Regions from separate parts of the Caproiciproducens galactitolivorans genome, predicted to be linked through region 1. Evidence: riboswitches for the same ligand, from Rfam matches in the RefSeq annotation. Region 1 holds a riboswitch; each other region holds the start of a gene.
What was found. Region 1 has a riboswitch for fluoride ahead of P9B68_RS09110 (MFS transporter). Riboswitches for the same ligand answer to the same signal wherever they lie in the genome.
Positions count from the first base shown of each region.

Region 2: another riboswitch for fluoride. It lies ahead of P9B68_RS04130 (inorganic diphosphatase); the one in region 1 lies ahead of P9B68_RS09110 (MFS transporter).
Region 3: another riboswitch for fluoride. It lies ahead of crcB (fluoride efflux transporter CrcB); the one in region 1 lies ahead of P9B68_RS09110 (MFS transporter).

Region 1 is NZ_JAJUFJ010000011.1:92,804-99,036, reverse strand. It holds gene P9B68_RS09130 (MutS-related protein) at 1-70, opposite strand, end outside; gene P9B68_RS09125 (MutS-related protein) at 102-1,571, opposite strand; gene P9B68_RS09120 (redox-sensing transcriptional repressor Rex) at 1,665-2,318, opposite strand; fluoride riboswitch at 2,505-2,574, opposite strand; gene P9B68_RS09115 (universal stress protein) at 2,572-3,354, opposite strand; fluoride riboswitch at 3,417-3,489, opposite strand; fluoride riboswitch at 3,603-3,666, shown strand; gene P9B68_RS09110 (MFS transporter) at 3,712-4,884, shown strand; gene P9B68_RS09105 (MFS transporter) at 4,941-6,155, shown strand; gene P9B68_RS09100 (GNAT family N-acetyltransferase) at 6,152-6,233, opposite strand, start outside.
Region 2 is NZ_JAJUFJ010000003.1:139,067-145,299, forward strand. It holds gene P9B68_RS04110 (NAD(P)/FAD-dependent oxidoreductase) at 1-373, shown strand, start outside; gene P9B68_RS04115 (hypothetical protein) at 528-1,547, shown strand; gene P9B68_RS04120 (TrmB family transcriptional regulator) at 1,745-2,440, shown strand; gene P9B68_RS04125 (diaminopimelate decarboxylase) at 2,446-3,735, shown strand; fluoride riboswitch at 3,788-3,861, shown strand; gene P9B68_RS04130 (inorganic diphosphatase) at 4,004-4,540, shown strand; gene P9B68_RS04135 (PocR ligand-binding domain-containing protein) at 4,581-5,624, opposite strand; gene P9B68_RS04140 (type 1 glutamine amidotransferase domain-containing protein) at 5,695-6,228, opposite strand.
Region 3 is NZ_JAJUFJ010000002.1:10,367-16,599, forward strand. It holds gene P9B68_RS02430 (hypothetical protein) at 1-845, shown strand, start outside; gene P9B68_RS02435 (EamA family transporter) at 1,202-1,615, shown strand; gene P9B68_RS02440 (GNAT family N-acetyltransferase) at 1,744-2,322, shown strand; fluoride riboswitch at 2,561-2,621, shown strand; gene crcB (fluoride efflux transporter CrcB) at 2,664-3,035, shown strand; gene P9B68_RS02450 (DUF4317 domain-containing protein) at 3,216-4,343, opposite strand; gene P9B68_RS02455 (MATE family efflux transporter) at 4,555-5,928, shown strand; gene P9B68_RS02460 (undecaprenyl-diphosphate phosphatase) at 6,111-6,233, shown strand, end outside.

The DNA of each region.
Region 1 (6,233 bases):
TTTTCCAATCACAAGAGGGTTTTTCCTGCATATTAAAATCAAAATCATCAGCTAATAATCTGACTTCCATTTTTACCTATTCCTTCCGTACTTGGTACTATTCACATTTTTTGCTTTAGCCGTGCGCTGAGCTGAGCATAAGTAAGATGGTATTTCGAGGCGATGTGAAGTGCATAAGCCAGTCCGTCAGGAGGCTTACGTACAATTTGAAAGGTCCTTATTGTAGGATCGTTTTCATCTACCGTACTCATCATACTGACTGTTTCTTTTCCGTAAGTGGCAAGTTCATCAATAAATGTTACACAAATAGCCGGACAGCCGATTTTCACAATGGCATCCATCATATGGTTGCCCAGCAAAATAGCGTCCGATAGGGTGGTTGAAGAAAATATTTCGTTGATGACAATAAGGCTTTTCGAAGTGGCATGGCTTAGAATGTCATACAGTCGTTCCAAATCATCCTGTAGTTTTCCGTTGAGTGATGATAAATCTTCTTCGCGTTCGAAATGAGTGTAAATCTGGTCAAATAATAAAAGCGATGCCTCTTTTCCCGGAACGCACAAGCCGAGACTTGCAAGATAATGGATTTGCCCAAATGCGCGCGCATAGGTAGTTTTTCCTCCCTGATTTGGCCCTGTGACGACTAAAATCCGTTCCGGAGGCTCCAGCGTAAAATCGTTTGTAACCGGCTTGTTTTCAGAGCCAAGCGACTTTGCCAGTGCAAGATCGAAGAAGTTTAGGTCGTAGAGCCTGTCAGCACCGGACGTAAGCCTGGGATAGCAGAAAGGCAGCCCCCTTTCTTTGAGAGGTGCTATAAATCCCAGCCATGAAAGATAGAAGTGAACTTCACGTGAAAACTGCGCGATAACCGGATCAATGAATTCCAAGTTCCGCATACAGAAATCGTTCAGATCAGAAAAAACATTTGGGTAGCAGGTTGCGACCAGTTTGAGAACAGCAGCTTCCACATGCTCTGCCCGAGGTTCTTCCGTCAGCTTGTGGCGGTACTCTTGCACATTTCCCTGCTGAAAACGGGCAAATAATTCGCGGACGTCAACGCTGATGTCTGGCTGATTCTCGTATTTTCGGACTCGTATGGCGCCGTTTTTTATCAACATACAATAGTGCACCGTGGAAAGTTCCTTTTTCAGATCATCCACGCTTGTTTTCAAGGTAAGGAACTTCTCGCTTTCTTGATAGTTATGCAGATAGTCCACAAATCTCTGTAAGCCTTTCGAAAGTATCGTCTTTTTATTTAGACCATTTACTGCCTCAATGATGACGGAACAATATCGACTTGCAAAATCCAACATTCGTCCTCTGGCCAAATAGTTGTTTTGATAAGCGTCATTGGAAACCAGAATTTTCCTCAATTGATCTTGAAAGGCATTGAGCTCAAAAATGGTTTTAGAAAAAGTGGAAATGAGCTCCCGTAGCCCATCATTTTCAAGGTCACGCATAACATCCTGCCGATATTGGATAATATCCGCATTAGCGAGGGGTGTCAAAAACCAGCGATCCAGCTGGTATGTTTTGTAGCCGGTTAAAATTGGGTGGATTATTTGATCCAAATTTAGGTCTTTGAAATAGCCCGGTTCTGATTCCGCTTCCTGATGAGGAATCTTATCATCATTTGGGAATAAAATGCTGAAGAACGTAAAGCATCAATCCTTTCCAATTTGTGCGTCTGTTGACATGTCACATTGGGTTATTGTATTTGCATATGCAGCAAGTGATCTAAGCGTGTCCGTCATGCGTTCGTTGAATATCATCATATGGCTCGGAGCTTTGAGCTGGACGGAAGAAAAGTTCCATATAGCAACGATACCTGCTCTGACTAGTGCATCACAGGTCGTTTGCGCGCTGATACCTGGTGTCGCAATAATGGCAATCTTCGCATTCAACCGATGGCATATTGCTTCCAACTCATTAACAGGATAAACCGGCTTTCCCGATACGCCTTTTCGAATCAATTGTTCGTTAATATCAAAACCGGCGAGAATGTCGAGACCGTAGACGGAAAACCCAGCATAACCCAAAAGTGCTTTCCCGATTTTTCCAACACCGACCAATACCACCGCACTTGCTGATTTGCAGAGCATATGCTGATAAACCGCTTGAAAAAGTTCTTCCCGATTAATTTCTCTGAAACGTTCTATACCTAACAGAATCTGTATATCTCCCTTGACAGTTTTTGAAGGGATAGAAAGATCCTTTGCGATAGCGTTTAGCTTCAAGGCTTGTATATTTTGGGGGATATTTTGCAAATACTTAAAATAAAGTGGGATGCGCCGCATCATATCATTATCAACTTTCATATAACACCATTTCATAAATTGAATTACCCTGACTTATCCAATTCCTCAATGCTTTGCTTATAAATTGTCGTAAATCCATCAATTAATGGAACAGGCCCCGAATATTTCTCAGTTGGTTCATCGGTCATAAAAATTCCCTCTTGAGCGGTAAGCACCGTAAAAAACAGCTGATGCCATCTACCGCAATTTGTTGTAGAAGTCATCAGCCATTCGTTTCGGCTTGTTGCCAAGGGAGAACTTCATTCCCTTTTATTTAGTTTTCCGTGTTCTCAAAGCGGGCAATATAATGGAATTTTAGTGGTTCCGTCATGCTTGGGTTTACTACTTTTATTTGATCCAGATGGTCGTAACAAACCAGTATTTCAACCTGAATCTCTTTTTCTTCCCCTTTCTTTAAATCGTAATGATCCGGCTGTTTGTTCTGAGGCGGAAGGTTCCACATATTTCCATCCGGGTTAAAAGCTAGATGATTCAGCCTCATTTTCCCCTCTAAGACCGTAATAAAATAACTGCATATTCCCGCTTGAACCGGCAGATAACAAGTGCTCGTTTTCAGACTGGCTTGCCCTGCCAAGGTGACAATATCATCCATATGCTTGCATCTTACTAATTTACGGTTCAATCGTTCATAGGAACCGTTTTCCGGTACAATCATGACGATGCAACTAGCGTATTTTACCACATAAGACGCTACAGATCCAATCATTTGAGACCAACCGTCTTTGGTGGATTTTGTCATTACAATGATATCTATGTTATTTTGGTTTGCACAATCCAAAATCCCTTCCCCGGCGCGGCCAATCACTACTTCTTTTTTCACCTGAAAACCCGGCATTTGATCGGAAACAGCATCCAAAGTCGATTTCATTTCCTTTTTTATCTTATCAAATTCTTTCGCAGAAAACATTGACGCAATATCTTCCCGAACCATGAGCAGTACAATATTCACGTCTTTTGGCATGTATAGTGACTTTACCAAGTCAACCGCTTTCATGCTGCGTTCCGTTCCGTCAATCGGGATAAGGATATTTCTCATGACAGTGCCTCCCATCTGATAAGTCCCCCCCTTAGACGATGAAAAAGGCTGACAACCTCTACAATCTTGTAGAAGCCATCAGCTGTAATCAGCAATTCGGATATTCCGAAGGGGAGCTTCATCCCTTTAAGGGTAGTATAGCACTTTGCATCAGCATCTGCAAGAATTATACTAACTTTTATCAATTGTATTTGCAGCATTGAATTATAGTTGACAAAACACAGTCTTATGACTAAACTTAAAGCAATTAGAATAACGGCGATGAAGTTCGCCTTATACCCCATTTCTGGGGTTAATGACTTCTATTATTATAAATAATAGAAGTTTTTTTGTTGGAGAAAAAAGGAGTGTATCATCATGAAGCGAAACAGAAACAATGTTCGTACTCTCGGATGGGTAGCTTTCTTCGGAGGATTCGGGCAAGATATGATACAGCCCATCCTGCCTGTATTCTATTCCTCAGTCCTTGGCATGAGCAAGGAGATGATAGGGTTAGTAGAAGGTAGCCTTACAACAATCGTAAGCATCTTCAAAATTTTGTCTGGATTTTTGTCGGATAAACTAAAAAAGCGTAAAGCAATCGTATTTATTGGATATTTATTATCTGCAGTCAGTCGATTTTTGTTCGGCTTTGCTTCTACAGCATGGCAGGCTTTTGTTCTCCGCTTTGCCGACGGTATAGGAAAGGGCATAAAGGATGCGCCAAGAGACGCGCTTGTTGCTCAATCCGCAAAAGAAGGGGAAATGGGATTTTCCTTTGGCTATCAGCGCACACTTGATACATTTGGCTCTGTTGTTGGCCCACTTGCTACCGCCGGTCTCTTATGGCTTCTTGCGAAAAATATTATGCGATACAGAATTATTTTCTATATTGGCGGATTGATTTCAGCCATTACCCTTTTGCTGATTGTTTTTTTCGTGAGAGAAAAGTCTCAACCGGATTCACCCCAAGGGAGTAAGTTTAATTGGACACTCTTAAAAGGCAAATTCCTATATTTTCTGATTATAATGCTAATATTCACTTTAGGAAATTCAAGTGATTCCTATTTAATTTTACGTGCTCAAAATGTAGGTGTCAGCGTCATCGCAATTCCTGTTGTATATGCACTGTTTAACCTATTCTATGCGCTCCTATCCACACCGGCAGGTGCGTTGTCCGATAAAATCGGGCGGGTTAAAGTCATGCAAGCCGGGTGGCTGATTTACGCAATCGCCTATGTCGGGTTTGCTCTTGCAAATCAAGCATGGCAAATCTGGATCATTTATATCTTTTACGGGTTCTATTATGCGACGACAGAGGGTATAGCAAAAGCGTTAGTTGCACATATTGTGCCTGATAATCAGCGTGGCACAGCATACGGATTTTTTAATGCTTCTCTCGGACTAATGTCCTTACCTGCAAATTTAATTGCCGGATTCCTATGGGACAAAGTTGCACCGGCAGCAACTTTTTATTTCGGAGCTGCTTGTGCAATAATATCTTTAATTCTTTTAAGCTTTTCAAAATTAGAAAGATGTGCTGCCGATTAGGCAATGCTAAGAAATTGCTGCGCAAAAAAGAAACAGCATTTGGGAGACAATAATATATGGATAAAACAACTAAAAAGAAAAATCTCGCACTTGAATTTATTCTATTATTTGGATTAATCAGCGCCTTGGGGGATATTACTTATGAAGGAGCGCGTAGTATCTATGGCAGCTATTTAGGTGTATTGGGTGCCAATGCCGTGGCAGTTGGACTTATAACGGGTTTTGGAGAATTCCTGGGATATGCAATCCGGGCTGTTTCGGGATATTTTATTGATAAAACCGGTAATAGCTGGATTGTGACGACTATAGGCTATGCTATGCTTATTTCAGTTCCATTACTGGCTTTGGCTGAGCATTGGGAAATTGCAGCACTATTTATTATTCTTGAACGAATTGGCAAAGCGGTACGCAGCCCCGGCAAAGATACTATGATTTCACATGCAACAAAGCATATAGGATCTGGATTTGGTTTTGGTATTAGTGAGGCTCTTGACCAGATCGGCGCAATTATTGGGCCTCTTATTTTTACGGTATGTCTTTCATCTTTTGGCGGGTATAAGCAGGGGGTTCAAATTATGTGGGCTCCTGCAATTTTAACGATTGCCGTCGTATTATATACAAAGCATAAGTATCCGAATCCGTCGCAATTTGAAACAATCACCGTGTCCGGAGGGGCAGCAAATCAAAAACCGCAAGCTTCAAAAAGGAAGGTATCGGCTGATTATTGGTTATATTCTCTGTTCATTTTTTTTAGTGTTCTTGGCTTTGCCGGCTTTCCTATACTTTCCTATCACTTTTTATTTCAAAGAATATTAAACCAAGCGGCAATTCCAACATTATATGCAGTTGCTATGGCAATTGATGGATTGCTTGCTGTTTTTATCGGAAAGCTTTATGATCGTATGGGAATAAAAGTTCTCGTATCTATTTCGCTTTTAAGTATTGCTGTATCAGTTTTAGGCTTCTCTACTTCAACTGCTTTTGCTGTCATCAGCATTTTATTGTGGGGATGTGTAATGAGCATTCATGAAACTGTTATGAAAGCAGCAATATCTGATATTACCCCTGTTGCCGATAGAGGAAAAGCCTTTGGTTATTTTAACACAATATATGGAATGGCAATGTTAATTGGAAATTCAGCCATGGGTTTTATATATGAGCGGTCAGTTCTTTATGTAATTCTGTATGCCGTTATAATAGAAGTACTCTCTATTGCTGTATTCCTTGCTTTTATAAATAATCTTAAACGTGAACAGAGAAAACGTAGTTAGACTGGTTTCGAATCGCAACAGTTGCTTAACATATCTGATTTGCTTCTTTTTTCCATAAGTACTGTCTTTCTCCAAGTT
Region 2 (6,233 bases), on a different contig from region 1:
TGGCGACCTGCTCCTCGGCAGGCGTACGGATTATACAAGGCTGAAAAAGTCCACGACGATTCCGACCCTTACAAACGCGGTGCCGGGCGACCTTTCGTTTGTGCTGCCGCATCGCCATCTGACAAGCATTGTGGAGTCTTTGCGGGCCTTCGATAAGCTGGCGCCCGGACTGTATTCCAAAAATACGCTTCTCTACGGCGTAGAAGTGAAATTCTATTCCTCGAAGATATCCGTTGGGAATAATTTTGAAACGGCGATTAAGAATCTGTACGCCGTGGGAGACGGGGCTGGAATCACCCGGGGTCTGATGCAGGCTTCTGTGACCGGCATTGTTGCCGCAAGGGATATCGCAGAAAAACAGAAAAAGAAATAAATATTCAGCGAACCTGAAAAACGGGTTCGCTGTTTTTATGCATGGAATAAAAGCTGTGACATATAATTTGATAGATATGCCGTTCTTTCCATGCGAGCAGTTTCCTTTCGTACATCATGGAATAAGCCGGCATGATAAGTGAGGAGGGGATATTTTGCCCGAATATACGTTAAATTATTATATCCGGTCCAATAGCGCAAGGGGCTATGCGAGCTTTTTTGAGTCAAATTTCAGCCGCCTGCGTACGGTTGTCCGCTTAGACGGTTATCCGTCCGTTGCAGTAGCGGATATTGTCGGGAACATTTGCGCCGACGCGCTTGAAAAAAATTTTCATGTCGAGCTGATTCATAACTGCTTGGACAATTCGCTGGAAGGCGTGATCGTTCCGGAAAAAAGCGCCGGTGTTATCAACTTTCCGCTTTATGATGAAGAAGAATTCAGCGTTGCTGCAATTCTGAATGACGAAAACCTGCACCAGACTTTTGCAGGGCTGGAGGCGGCCCGCCGCCATTTTGCCGCGGCGCTGGAAATTCATGACCGATGGGAGCAGATTTATATATCGAATATGGATTTTGCTGCCGCCAACAAGCTGGCATCCGATACGATTGAAAGGGTAATCGGCGGGAATACGCTTGCGAAAAAAGGGGAGCAGATTCATCGCTTTTTCGGCGCGGCAACCATGGACGGTTCCCTTGACTATATCGACAGCCTTACATCCCATCTTGCAAAGCGGTATTTTATCAAAGGGCGGCCCGGAACGGGCAAGTCCACGTTTTTAAAAAAGATTGCCGAGTATGCTTGCGCCGCGGGATATGAAACAGAGGTATACCATTGCGCCTTTGACCCGAACAGCGTGGACATGATTGTTTTAAGAGAGCTTGGCCTGTGCGTGTTCGACAGCACGTCGCCGCATGAATACTTCCCGTCCCGCCCCGATGACGAGGTCATCGATATTTACAAGACCGCGGTTGCGGAGAAAACGGATGAGAAACACCGCTCGGAGATTGCCGCGATCATGACGGACTATAAGGCGGAAATCGCAAAGGCAACAAAACAGCTTGCCCGCGCGAAACGGTATTACGACGAAGTACAGCGGGGGCTTCTTTCGAAAATCAATGCCGGAGCGCTTGGAAATATGGAAAAGAAAATTCACGACAAAATTTTTGAAAGCTGATGATTCCTAAATCTAAAGCGGCTATGGGAAACCATAGCCGCTTTTGCGATTGCAATCATGACGGCTGGGGCGGAATACGCCCCAGCTTTTTTGCCTGTTTTTTCACGCCGGGCGGATATTTTGTATGATACGCTATTGACAAATTGCCCGGAAGCGGTTATAGTGTTCCTATAAAGAAACACTACTGGAGGGATTGCATGGATGCCGCTGAAATGCTGGGCTATTTCGGGCTGACCCGTCAGGAGTCGGTGCTCTACCTCATGCTTTGCTCCGAGGGCAGGATGACGGGATACGAAGCGGCGAAGGCGACGGGGATTTCGCGCTCGAATACGTATACGGCGCTCGCCGGCCTTGTGGAAAAGGGCGCGGCGTTTATAGAAGAGGATACCGCAACCCACTACCTTCCGGTTCCGGCGGAGGAATTCTGCGGTAACCGGATTCGCCGCATGCAGGAATACGCACAATTGCTTACGCAGGTTCTCCCGGAGCAAAGGGAGGAAACCGGGGGTTATATCACCGTAAAGGGCGAAGAAAATATTTTTGACAAAATGAAAAACATGATTGACAAGGCGAAGGAGCGGGTCTATCTCGCCGTTTCCGGGCAGACGCTTTCAAAGCTGATGCCCCAGATCAAGGGGGCTGTCGCTCGGGGGTTGAAAGTCGTGATTATCACCGACCCGCCGTTTGCGTTGGATGGGGCGCAGGTTTATCATACGAAAACCGGGCAGCACCAAATCCGGCTGATTGCGGACTCGAAAAACGTACTGACAGGGGACACCGCGGCAGGATCCGAATCAACCTGCCTGTACTCCCAAAAACGGAATCTGATTGAGCTTTTTAAAGAAGCATTGAAAAATGAAATTACGCTGATCACAATGATGGAAGGAAGTTGATTTTCTTGAAGAAGCCGTTTGTTACACTAGAACAATTAAAAAAAATTACTGAAAAATACCCCACTCCATTTTATCTCTACGACGAAAAGGGAATTCGGGAAAATGTGCGAAGGCTGCAAAAGGCTTTTTCCTGGAATCCCGGTTTCCGGGAATATTTTGCGGTAAAGGCAACCCCAAATCCTTTTTTGCTTCGCCTGTTGAAGGAAGAAGGCTGCGGTACGGACTGTTCTTCTTTAACAGAACTGATGCTTGCGGACGCGGTGGGCTTCCACGGAAGCGATATCATGTTCTCTTCCAATGACACGCCTGCGCAGGAATTTGTGCTGGCAAAAAAGCTGGGCGGAATCATTAACCTGGACGATTTTACGCATATTGACTATCTGAAAGAAGCCACGGGTATTCCGGAAACTATCTGCTGCCGCTACAATCCCGGCGGAACCTTCCAAATCAGCAACGCAATTATGGATAATCCGGGTGAGTCAAAATACGGGTTCCCCTACGACCAGTTGAAGGAAGGGTTTCTCAAGCTGCGTTCGTATGGAGCGAAACGGTTCGGTCTGCATGCCTTTCTGGCAAGCAATACAACGGATGACGCGTATTATCCGACGCTGGCGGGTATTTTATTCCGTACGGCGGTTGACCTGTACAAGCAGACGGGAATTGCCGTGTCCTTCATTAACCTGTCCGGCGGAATCGGCATTCCGTACCGCCCCGAACAGAAACCGGCGGATATTGAAAAAATTGGCGAAGGCGTCCGAATGGCCTACGAAGAAATTCTGGTTCCGGCGGGACTTAAAAATGTGGATATTTACACCGAACTCGGGCGTTACATCCTCGGGCCATACGGCTGCCTTGTCACAACGGCAATCCATGAAAAACATATTTACAAGGAATACATCGGCGTAGATGCCTGCGCTGCAAATCTGATGCGCCCGGCAATGTACGGGGCGTACCACCATATCACGGTTATGGGCAAAGAAAACGCGCCCTGCGACCATCGGTACGATATTACTGGGAGCCTGTGTGAAAACAACGACAAATTTGCAATTGACCGTATGCTTCCGAAAATCAATAAGGGCGATTTGCTGGTAATACATGACGCGGGAGCACATGGGCACGCCATGGGGTACAATTATAACGGTCGCCTGCGTTCTGCGGAGCTGCTCCTGAAAGAGGACGGGCCTGTTGAATTAATCCGGCGTGCGGAAACCCCGATGGATTACTTTGCAACCCTTGATTTTTCGGAAACATTTCAAATATTGAAAAAGCGTGAGAAAGAACTGGGGATTGAATAGTGTGTTCAGATTGTCTCCGAAATACATTGACATTTTATTGGATTATGATAGAATACTTACTGGGAATGAAGTTCTCCCATAGCGAATGCTAAAATTGCTTTTAAAGCTGATGACTTCTGTGGCATACACAGCAGGCATCAGCTTTTTTGTTTACTCCGGGGAGGGGGAAAGAGGGGCGGCTTCTCGGCTCTCCGCTCAGACTAGCTATAATAGCCATACTCAAACCCCGTTTGAAGGGGGCATCGAAAAGAATATTGGAGGGGTATTTTTGAACATTTGGCACGATATCTCCAAAGAAAGAATCCAGACAGACGATTTTTGCGCGGTCATTGAAATTCCGAAAGGTTGTAAAACGAAATATGAACTTGATAAAGGTACGGGTACGCTCTATATGGATCGAATTCTTTATACTTCCGCGCATTATCCCGCAAATTACGGGTTTATTCCTCGCACGATAGCGGAAGACCGTGATCCTCTGGATGTTCTTGTGCTCTGTACTGAGGATATACAGTCTCTTTCTCTTGTTCGGTGTCGCCCGATCGGTGTCATTGCAATGCTGGACAGCGGGTTTGTGGACGAGAAAATTATTGCCGTTCCCTTTCATGACCCTACCTATAACGCCTATCACGATATAACGGAACTGCCGAAACATGTGCTTGAAGAAATGTCGCACTTTTTCTCCGTGTACAAGCAGCTCGAAGGAAAAGCTACGGCTGTTGAGCATATACAGGACGCGCAGGAAGCGAAGAAGATCATACGAGTATGCATTGAAAGATATGAAAAAGAGTATGGCGCAAAAGAATGAACGCAATTAAGGAACGCCTGCCGTTTTCGGCAGGCGTTCCTTAATTTTGCTTCATTAGACTGTTGAGCTGATCGGCAATATGAACGGATTCTTGTATCACGGCAGAAACCTCCTCCATTGCGCTTGACTGTTCCTGGGTCGTATGTAAAGTGATATTAGAGTTGTTTACGGTTTCTTGGATGGATTCCTTGATCTTCTTTGTTAGCTTCATGATATGTTCGGCCGTATCGTTGGAAGTTTGGGACAAGGTCTGAATTTCCTTTGCAACGACGTCGAATCCTCTTCCAGCCTCCCCGACGCGAGCCGATTCTATGGATGCGTTGATGCCCAGAATCTTTGTATAGGATGCGATTTGGGTGATGGATTTCAAAACATCATTAATTTCTTCCGTAATGGTTTCCACTTGCGAAATCTCTTCGTTCAGGTCCTGTTGCCGTTCCGTAATATTCTGCGCGGAGGACGCAAGTTCTTCCAGAGTGGACGAAATCTCGATGAATTTATTTGCCAAAAGCTTAGCGAGATGTTCAAGCTCAATTTTTGCATAGCCGTTTTTGGCGAGTGCATTGACGACAATAAACAAAACTTCCGCGGCGGCGCTGATGCTTTTCATATCCGTAACCTTGATCTTTTTTACCGCCTCGACCAACCCGTCCCCACTAACATCAATTTCATTTGCAACTTTGCGGTAATGCTCCTCCCGGGGGTTTTCCGAAAGTACCTGTCCGCCCAAAACGGTTCCGATCAGTTCGCCGTTAATGATGATCGGTGCGGCAAAATCAATCAGACCCGCGTGGCATTGTCCGACAAACGGCCTGCCGGAGCGGGCGGCCATTTCGCCCATGCGGTGGTGGGATTCGGCACAGCGGCGGTCACCAATTTGAGACTGGTGGACAAATCCGTCGCAAAATCTTGTATAGGAACTGGGATTTGTTACCGGGGTGCCGTTACGGTCTACGGTCACACTGGCACAATTCATACCGATTGCAAAATTATCCTGGAATTTTTGCAACAAAGAGATGTCGATGATATCGCTTATTTCGAGCACCTTCATGTCAAGCGTGCCGTCTTCGTTTGTTTTTATCATACTTTGTTCGTCCTTTTTTGTATTTTGTTTGGCGGTGAAATACGAGTATCTTAATCGTCAGATTTCGTATTTATGAATCCGGATAACGCTTTTCAAGAAGGGAAAGAAAAGCTTTCATATACCCCGGTAGATCCTGCGGCCGGCGGCTGGAAACGATATTGCCATCCACAACCACGGGCTTGTCCAGCCACTTTGCTCCCGCGTTTTCCATATCGTCTTTAATACCCGGCGTGCTTGTGACGTTCTTTCCATTCAGTATTTTTGCGGAAATCAGAACCCAGCCTGCGTGGCAAATCTGACCGATTGGTTTGTTTTCTCTGTCTATTGCGCGAACCATCTCGATCACTTCCGGAAAACGCCGGAGCTTGTCCGGAGCCCAGCCGCCCGGAACCAGAAGTGCGTCGTAATCCTCGATGGCGATGTCCCCAAACGCATAATCGGAAGTGGCAGGTACGCCGTATTTCCCGATGTATTTTTCGCCGGCTTTTTCTCCGACCAGATGAACGGTTACACCTGCTTCCCGAAGCCTTAGAACGGGGTACCACAATTCCAAATCCTCAAAATTGTTTGCAATGAAACAGACCACTTTTAATCCTTTTTTCACTAAAT
Region 3 (6,233 bases), on a different contig from region 1:
TAAAGGTAACCGGTTTTGACCCGGTTTTCGCGTCGGAAAACAAGGCGACTCTGACCGCAACGCTCTATGACGCGGACGGCTACGAAATGGATGACTACGGTACGGCGCAATGCACGATTACCGCTCTTGCTGAACCGACCGCTGTTTCCGACACAAACGCCGACCTCTCGGTCGAAAAGGGCTCCAGCTACATTATGAAAGTGACCTCATCGTCCGTACCTTCCGTTGTAGCCGGCACAGGCGGCGTATTCACCGTAGCGCTGTATGCCAAAAACGGCAACGAATACTTCTACAAGCTTACCGCAGTCGGCCCCATTGGCGCCGCAACGGGCATATACCTGAATGGCAACAAGCTCTTTGTCGCTACGGTAAAAGGCTATTCCTTCACAAGCGACACCACCATGGATTTAGAAGTAAACGGATCCTATATGTTCAAGATTACCTCGGCGGCGGCTCCAACCGTTACCGTCGGTACTCCGTGCTTCAAGCTCGCTTTTGTTTCCAAATCCGGCAATGATTATTTCTACAGAATCACTTCCGCCGGTGCGTCGGGCTCCGCAGCCGGAATCTATGTGAACGGCACAAGAATTTTTGTTGCCACCGTAAAAGGCAACACTTTCACAAGTGATACGACAATGGATTTGACGGTGCATGGCGCCTATACCTTCAAGATTACCTCCGCCACAGCCCCATCCGTTACCGTTGGAACTCCGTGCTTCAAGCTCGCTTTTGTTTCCAAATCCGGCAATGATTATTACTACAAAATTACTTCCGCCGGCGCGGCGGACTCTGCAGCCGGAATTTATGTAAACGGCACAAGAATTTTTGTTGCCACAGTAGGATAAAAGTTTCCATGCTATATTCTTCATAATAATTCTATTTGCGAGGCATCGGTTTATCTTCCCCACGAACCGATGCCTCTCTTTTTATGTACCGTCCCGGGATCGCGCAGGATACCCGTATGTTTATGACAATCTCCTACGGTTCAGCTCGGCCGAAGCGCTGAAATTTCTGATGCGCCGCCGATTCGGCAGGATTGATTTTCGGTCCCCTGTGCGGTATAACATGAGTATAATTACAGATACTATTGCAAAATGGCTTTCTATAATGAAAAAGTGGCAACAGATAAATGTCACAAGCACTTATTAAAAAAAGAACGGGAGTGAATGGCACGATCGAAAAGTTAAAAAACGGAAATTCCATGTGGTTCATTTATGCGTTATTGTCCGCAGTATTTGCAGCGTCTACGTCCATACTGGCCAAGATCGGAATTGAGGACATAAACTCTAACTTAGCTACTGCAATACGCACCGCAGTCGTTTTAATCATGGCGTGGGGAATCGTTTTTATCACCGGAACACAGTTCCAAATTGCGAATATTACTCAAAAAAGCTGGATATTCCTTATTCTGTCCGGCATTGCAACCGGCCTTTCATGGCTATTCTATTATAAGGCACTTCAAATCGGCGAAGCCTCAAAAGTAATCCCAATCGATAAATTCAGCGTGGTCATTGCCATGGTTCTTGCTTTTGTGGCGCTGAAGGAAACGGTAACAGTGAAAAGCATCCTCGGCGGCATACTAATTACCCTTGGTACGTTTGTCATGATTTTGTGACATAAGGCTGCTATTGTTTTTTATGGTTTCGGTTATCCGCATAGGGGATAAGCCGGTCATATGAAAGAATATGATTCCCATCACCTCCACAATGGGAATTACATTTATGAAAGAAAGAAGGTCGTAAAATGGAGCAGGGAACCCTGATCCGGATGGCAACAGAAAAGGACGCAGAAGAACTTTTGGATATTTATTCCCCCTATGTTCGGAATACGTCCATTACTTTTGAGTATGACGTACCGTCCGTAGCTGAGTTTTCAAGGCGAACCAAAGACACTTTACAAATGTATCCCTACATTGTCGCTGTGGATGAGGGGCGCATTGTCGGCTATGCATATGCATCGGCATTTAAAAAGCGCGCGGCTTACAATTGGGCGGTTGAAACCAGCATATACATAAAACAGGATTGCCGAAGGAAAGGCTTGGGAAAAAAACTGTATCTTGCTCTGGAGGAGCTTCTGAAACGCCAGAACATTATTAACCTGAACGCCTGCATTGCCTATACACCGGTTGAGGATGCGCACCTTAACAATGCCAGTATGGCTTTCCACGAGCATTTAGGGTATGCAAAAGCGGCTCACTTTACAAAATGCGGCTATAAGTTCGGCACATGGTACGATATGATCTGGATGGAAAAGATGATCGGAGAGCATCCGGAAGTACCAAAAAAAGTCATTCCCATAACGGAAATCAGCTATGACTTTTAGTTTATAATCTGGAAATTGTACAATTTGTTTATTACATACTGGCTGATCCGAACACTCTTATTCTTGAAACTGAAAAATTTTCTTTTCGGGAATAAGAGTGTATTTTATTCTGGCTATGCGGGCGGCATCGCTGCAATAAGGGATTGTACAAAAAACACGAAATCGAGCAAGGAGAATCCGATTCTTTATGTTTTCTATGTATTTACAAACCAACGGATATCCTTTATCCTGTTATATAGTTCAATATGGTGATGAGGCTCACCAAAATGCATCTTTATGCTGATGGCTTCTACTTTACACTTAAAGTAGAAGCTTTTATTTTTTGTAAGGTGGTATAGGGAATGATTAAAGTATTAATTGTTGGTTTCGGCGGATTTTTGGGTACCATGTTAAGATACATAATTTCGTGCTCTACCTCAAAGTTTTTCGGCAACTTCCCCCTGGGGACTTTCCTTGTGAATGTACTTGGCGGGTTTATCATGGGCTTTATCATGGAATCCAGTACAAGCCTATTCCCTATGTCCCCAAACCTTCGGATATTCCTGACAACCGGATTTTTGGGAGGGCTTACAACATTTTCTACTTTCAGCTTTGAAACGGTTTCCTTTATCTCCGAAGGCGCATATTTAATGGGCGGGCTAAACGCCTGTCTGAATCTGTTTCTTGCCCTTTCCGCATGCTGGACGGGCAAATTCGTTGCGCAGCTATTGTAGGAAACCGCCTTCACCCTAGCATAAAAAAGCGCTCCGATTTTTTCGGAGCGCTTTTTTCAAGACATCTTTTTATAGCCGCGAATTTTATCGCGCAACATCTTTGCCAGTCTGCTGATATATGGTAAAATTATTCACATAACCGTTCTGCGGGGAAATCTTTTTTTAGGTTCCTAAGAACTGTTACGAAATATGAATGTTCACACCGTTTACCTCCACGCCTTCATCAGCACGGATTAAAATATACTTCACCCCATTGATGACCCGCGTGTCGACCAGGTCGCTGCATTCCGGGTTCACACGGATTGTCACATCGGGGGTACGCAGCTCAAATTGCTTGGTATCAATGATATTACGCGGACTGATTTCCATATCGGCGCCAAAAGCGTCGTCATATTTTTCTTCAAACGCTGTGACTCGGGTTTCCGGAACACCACAGGATTTCAAAACACCTTTCACCGTTTCCTTTGAAATCACCAACGGCTCTTTCTCTTTATTGGTTTTGTGTTCTTCAATCAGCCCGGACAATTCGCTGTGAACCGTTTGCACAACATCCAGATTGCAGTCATCTGCAATGGTTTCGCTCAAAATAGATTGGAATGTTTCTTTTTGTTCGGCGGCCGGCATTGGGATTTCGGTTTTGAATATGGCGTCCACGAATTCCGCGTGGTTCTCCGCAAGATTGTGGGAATAGTACAGGGCGTTATAAATGTTGGCGCTCCGGTCGTCAAAAGCCGGGAAAAGGAAGCCAAGCTCCGGCGCCGACACAATCCAGTCGGACGCAATATTCCGGAACGTGTTTTCACTGGCATAATAACCGAGCGCCGGCTTTGTCAGTTTCACAGGACAGATACTGCACAAAAAGTACGAAAACACTTCCGAGGAATCTTCCTGCTTTTCTCCGTCCTCTGCGTAGTAAGGAACATCATATTTGTCGCAGGCCAAAAGAATAAGGTATTTCCCCTCCAAGTTAAGCGCCTGAATCACGCGCCCATAGAATTCCCGAACGGCATCATCGTCCTCCAGCGAGGAATCTCGAAGTGCCATCAGCAACTTATGTTCCTCCCCTTCGAGGACCTGTCGAGTGGCAAACTCAATGTCGATCAGGTTTTTCCCAATTGTGCCAGACAGCGTCTTTTTTAGGATTGCCAGAAGCTCTTCGGCTTCTTCCTGCTGCATCAGCCCCAGCGACTGGCTGAATTGCGTAACAATTTCTCTCTGCTCGTTCACGTAGCAGCCGCGAATCCGGGTAATATTGCTCTTATCCGGACGAAAGCGGCGGCGAATTTCTGAAATTTCTTTTTCGTTCATAATATCCTTCATTCTGTATGTAATTTCATTTTGAATCCCGTATTCCCTATTATATTATGAAAAAAAATTTTTGTCATCCCGGCAAACGCCTTTTCGGCTGATCATTTTCTATTGCCGGCTTTGGAAACACCGGATGTTCCGGTCCGCAAAATTAGATTTACCAATATACTGATCATAAAAATCAAAACTGGTTTTGGAAAACCGGAAAGGAATGCTTGTGAAACACAATACGATCATTGACAGAAACGAAGCAAAAGCCTTTTACAAAACGGCCTTCTCTTTGATACTGCCCATGGCGCTTCAAAATTTAATCAACGTCGGGATTTCTTCCATCGACGTCCTTCTGCTCGGAAGGGTGAGCGAAACGGTGCTTTCCGCCGCCTCGCTTGCCAACCAAGTGCAATTCATCCTGACGTTAATTTTCTTCGGATTAACCTCCGGCGCCGCCGTTTTAACAGCCCAGTACTGGGGAAAGAAAGACACCGACAGCATCCTCAAAATCACGGCAATCAGTATGCGGTTCTCGTTGAGCGTTGCCGCCTTATTTACCCTAACCGTGCTGGTCTTCCCAGAGCAAATCATGAATATATTTACGAATGAGCGGCCGGTTATAGCGGAAGGGGTAAAATATCTTCGAATCATTTCCTTCTCATATATACTCATGTCGATCACGGTAATTTATCTGAATATCATGCGGAGCGTGGAGCGCGTCGTAATCTCCAGCGTGGTGTACCTGATTTCCCTGCTGTCGAACGTTACAATTGCTTCCCTGCTAATCTTCGGCTTGTTTGGCTGCCCAAAGCTTGGCATCCGGGGTTCCGCCATCGCAACACTTACTTCCAGAGGCATCGAGCTGCTGGTTGTCATAATCTATGCGGCAAAGTTCAACCATGTCCTGCGATTTAAGCCTTCGTCCCTGCTTTTGCGGGACAAATACCTGTTCCGGGACTTTCTGTACTATTCCGTCCCGGTTACAATAAACGAACTGATGTGGGGCTGCGGCGTGGCGATGAACGCCGTTGTGATCGGCCACCTTGGAAGCTCTGTTGTGTCGGCGAATTCCGTTGCGCAGATCACCCGGCAGCTTGCCCTGGTAATCGCCTTTGGGCTTGCAAACGCAACCGCAATCACCATCGGCAAGGCCATCGGGGAAAACCATCTGCAAAACGCCAAAATCTACGCCAGGCGTTTCATTAAGCTGAGCATTATCGCGGGCGGAGCCGGCGCGATCCTGATTCTGGCTGCAAGGCCGATGATCATATCCGCGTTAAATCTGGCGCCGACTACGCAAAATCATTTATCATTCATGCTGTTTGTGATGTCGTATTTTTCCTTTGCACAGGCAATCAACACAACGCTCATCGTCGGCGTTTTCCGGGGCGGCGGCGATACCCGGTTCGGGTTGGTCCTTGACACAACCACCATGTGGGGCGGCTCCATTCTAATGGGCGCCCTGGCGGCTTTCGTATTTAAATGGAGCGTTCCGGTCATCTATATGATCCTGATGAGCGATGAAATTATCAAAATCCCATTTTCGGTGCTGCGATACAAAAGCTTCAAATGGCTGAATAATGTGACCCGATAAGGAAATGTTTCAGATGGAAGGCGGCGGACAACAGTATCTTCGATTTTCAATATTCCGTTGCAGTTATCTCTGTTTTGGAATATAATCAATATTGTCTGAATAAACGCACGGAAATCTTCCAGACTTCCTATGGCTGAAAACAAGCTAAATCCAAGCTATGCAAACACGAAATGGAGAGAAATATGGGAATCGTAGAAATTTTAAAAGCAATCCTGTTTGGAATCGTTGAAGGAATTACGGAATGGCTGCCGATCAGCAGTACGGGGCATATGATCCTGCTTGACGACTTTGTAAAGCTGAATACC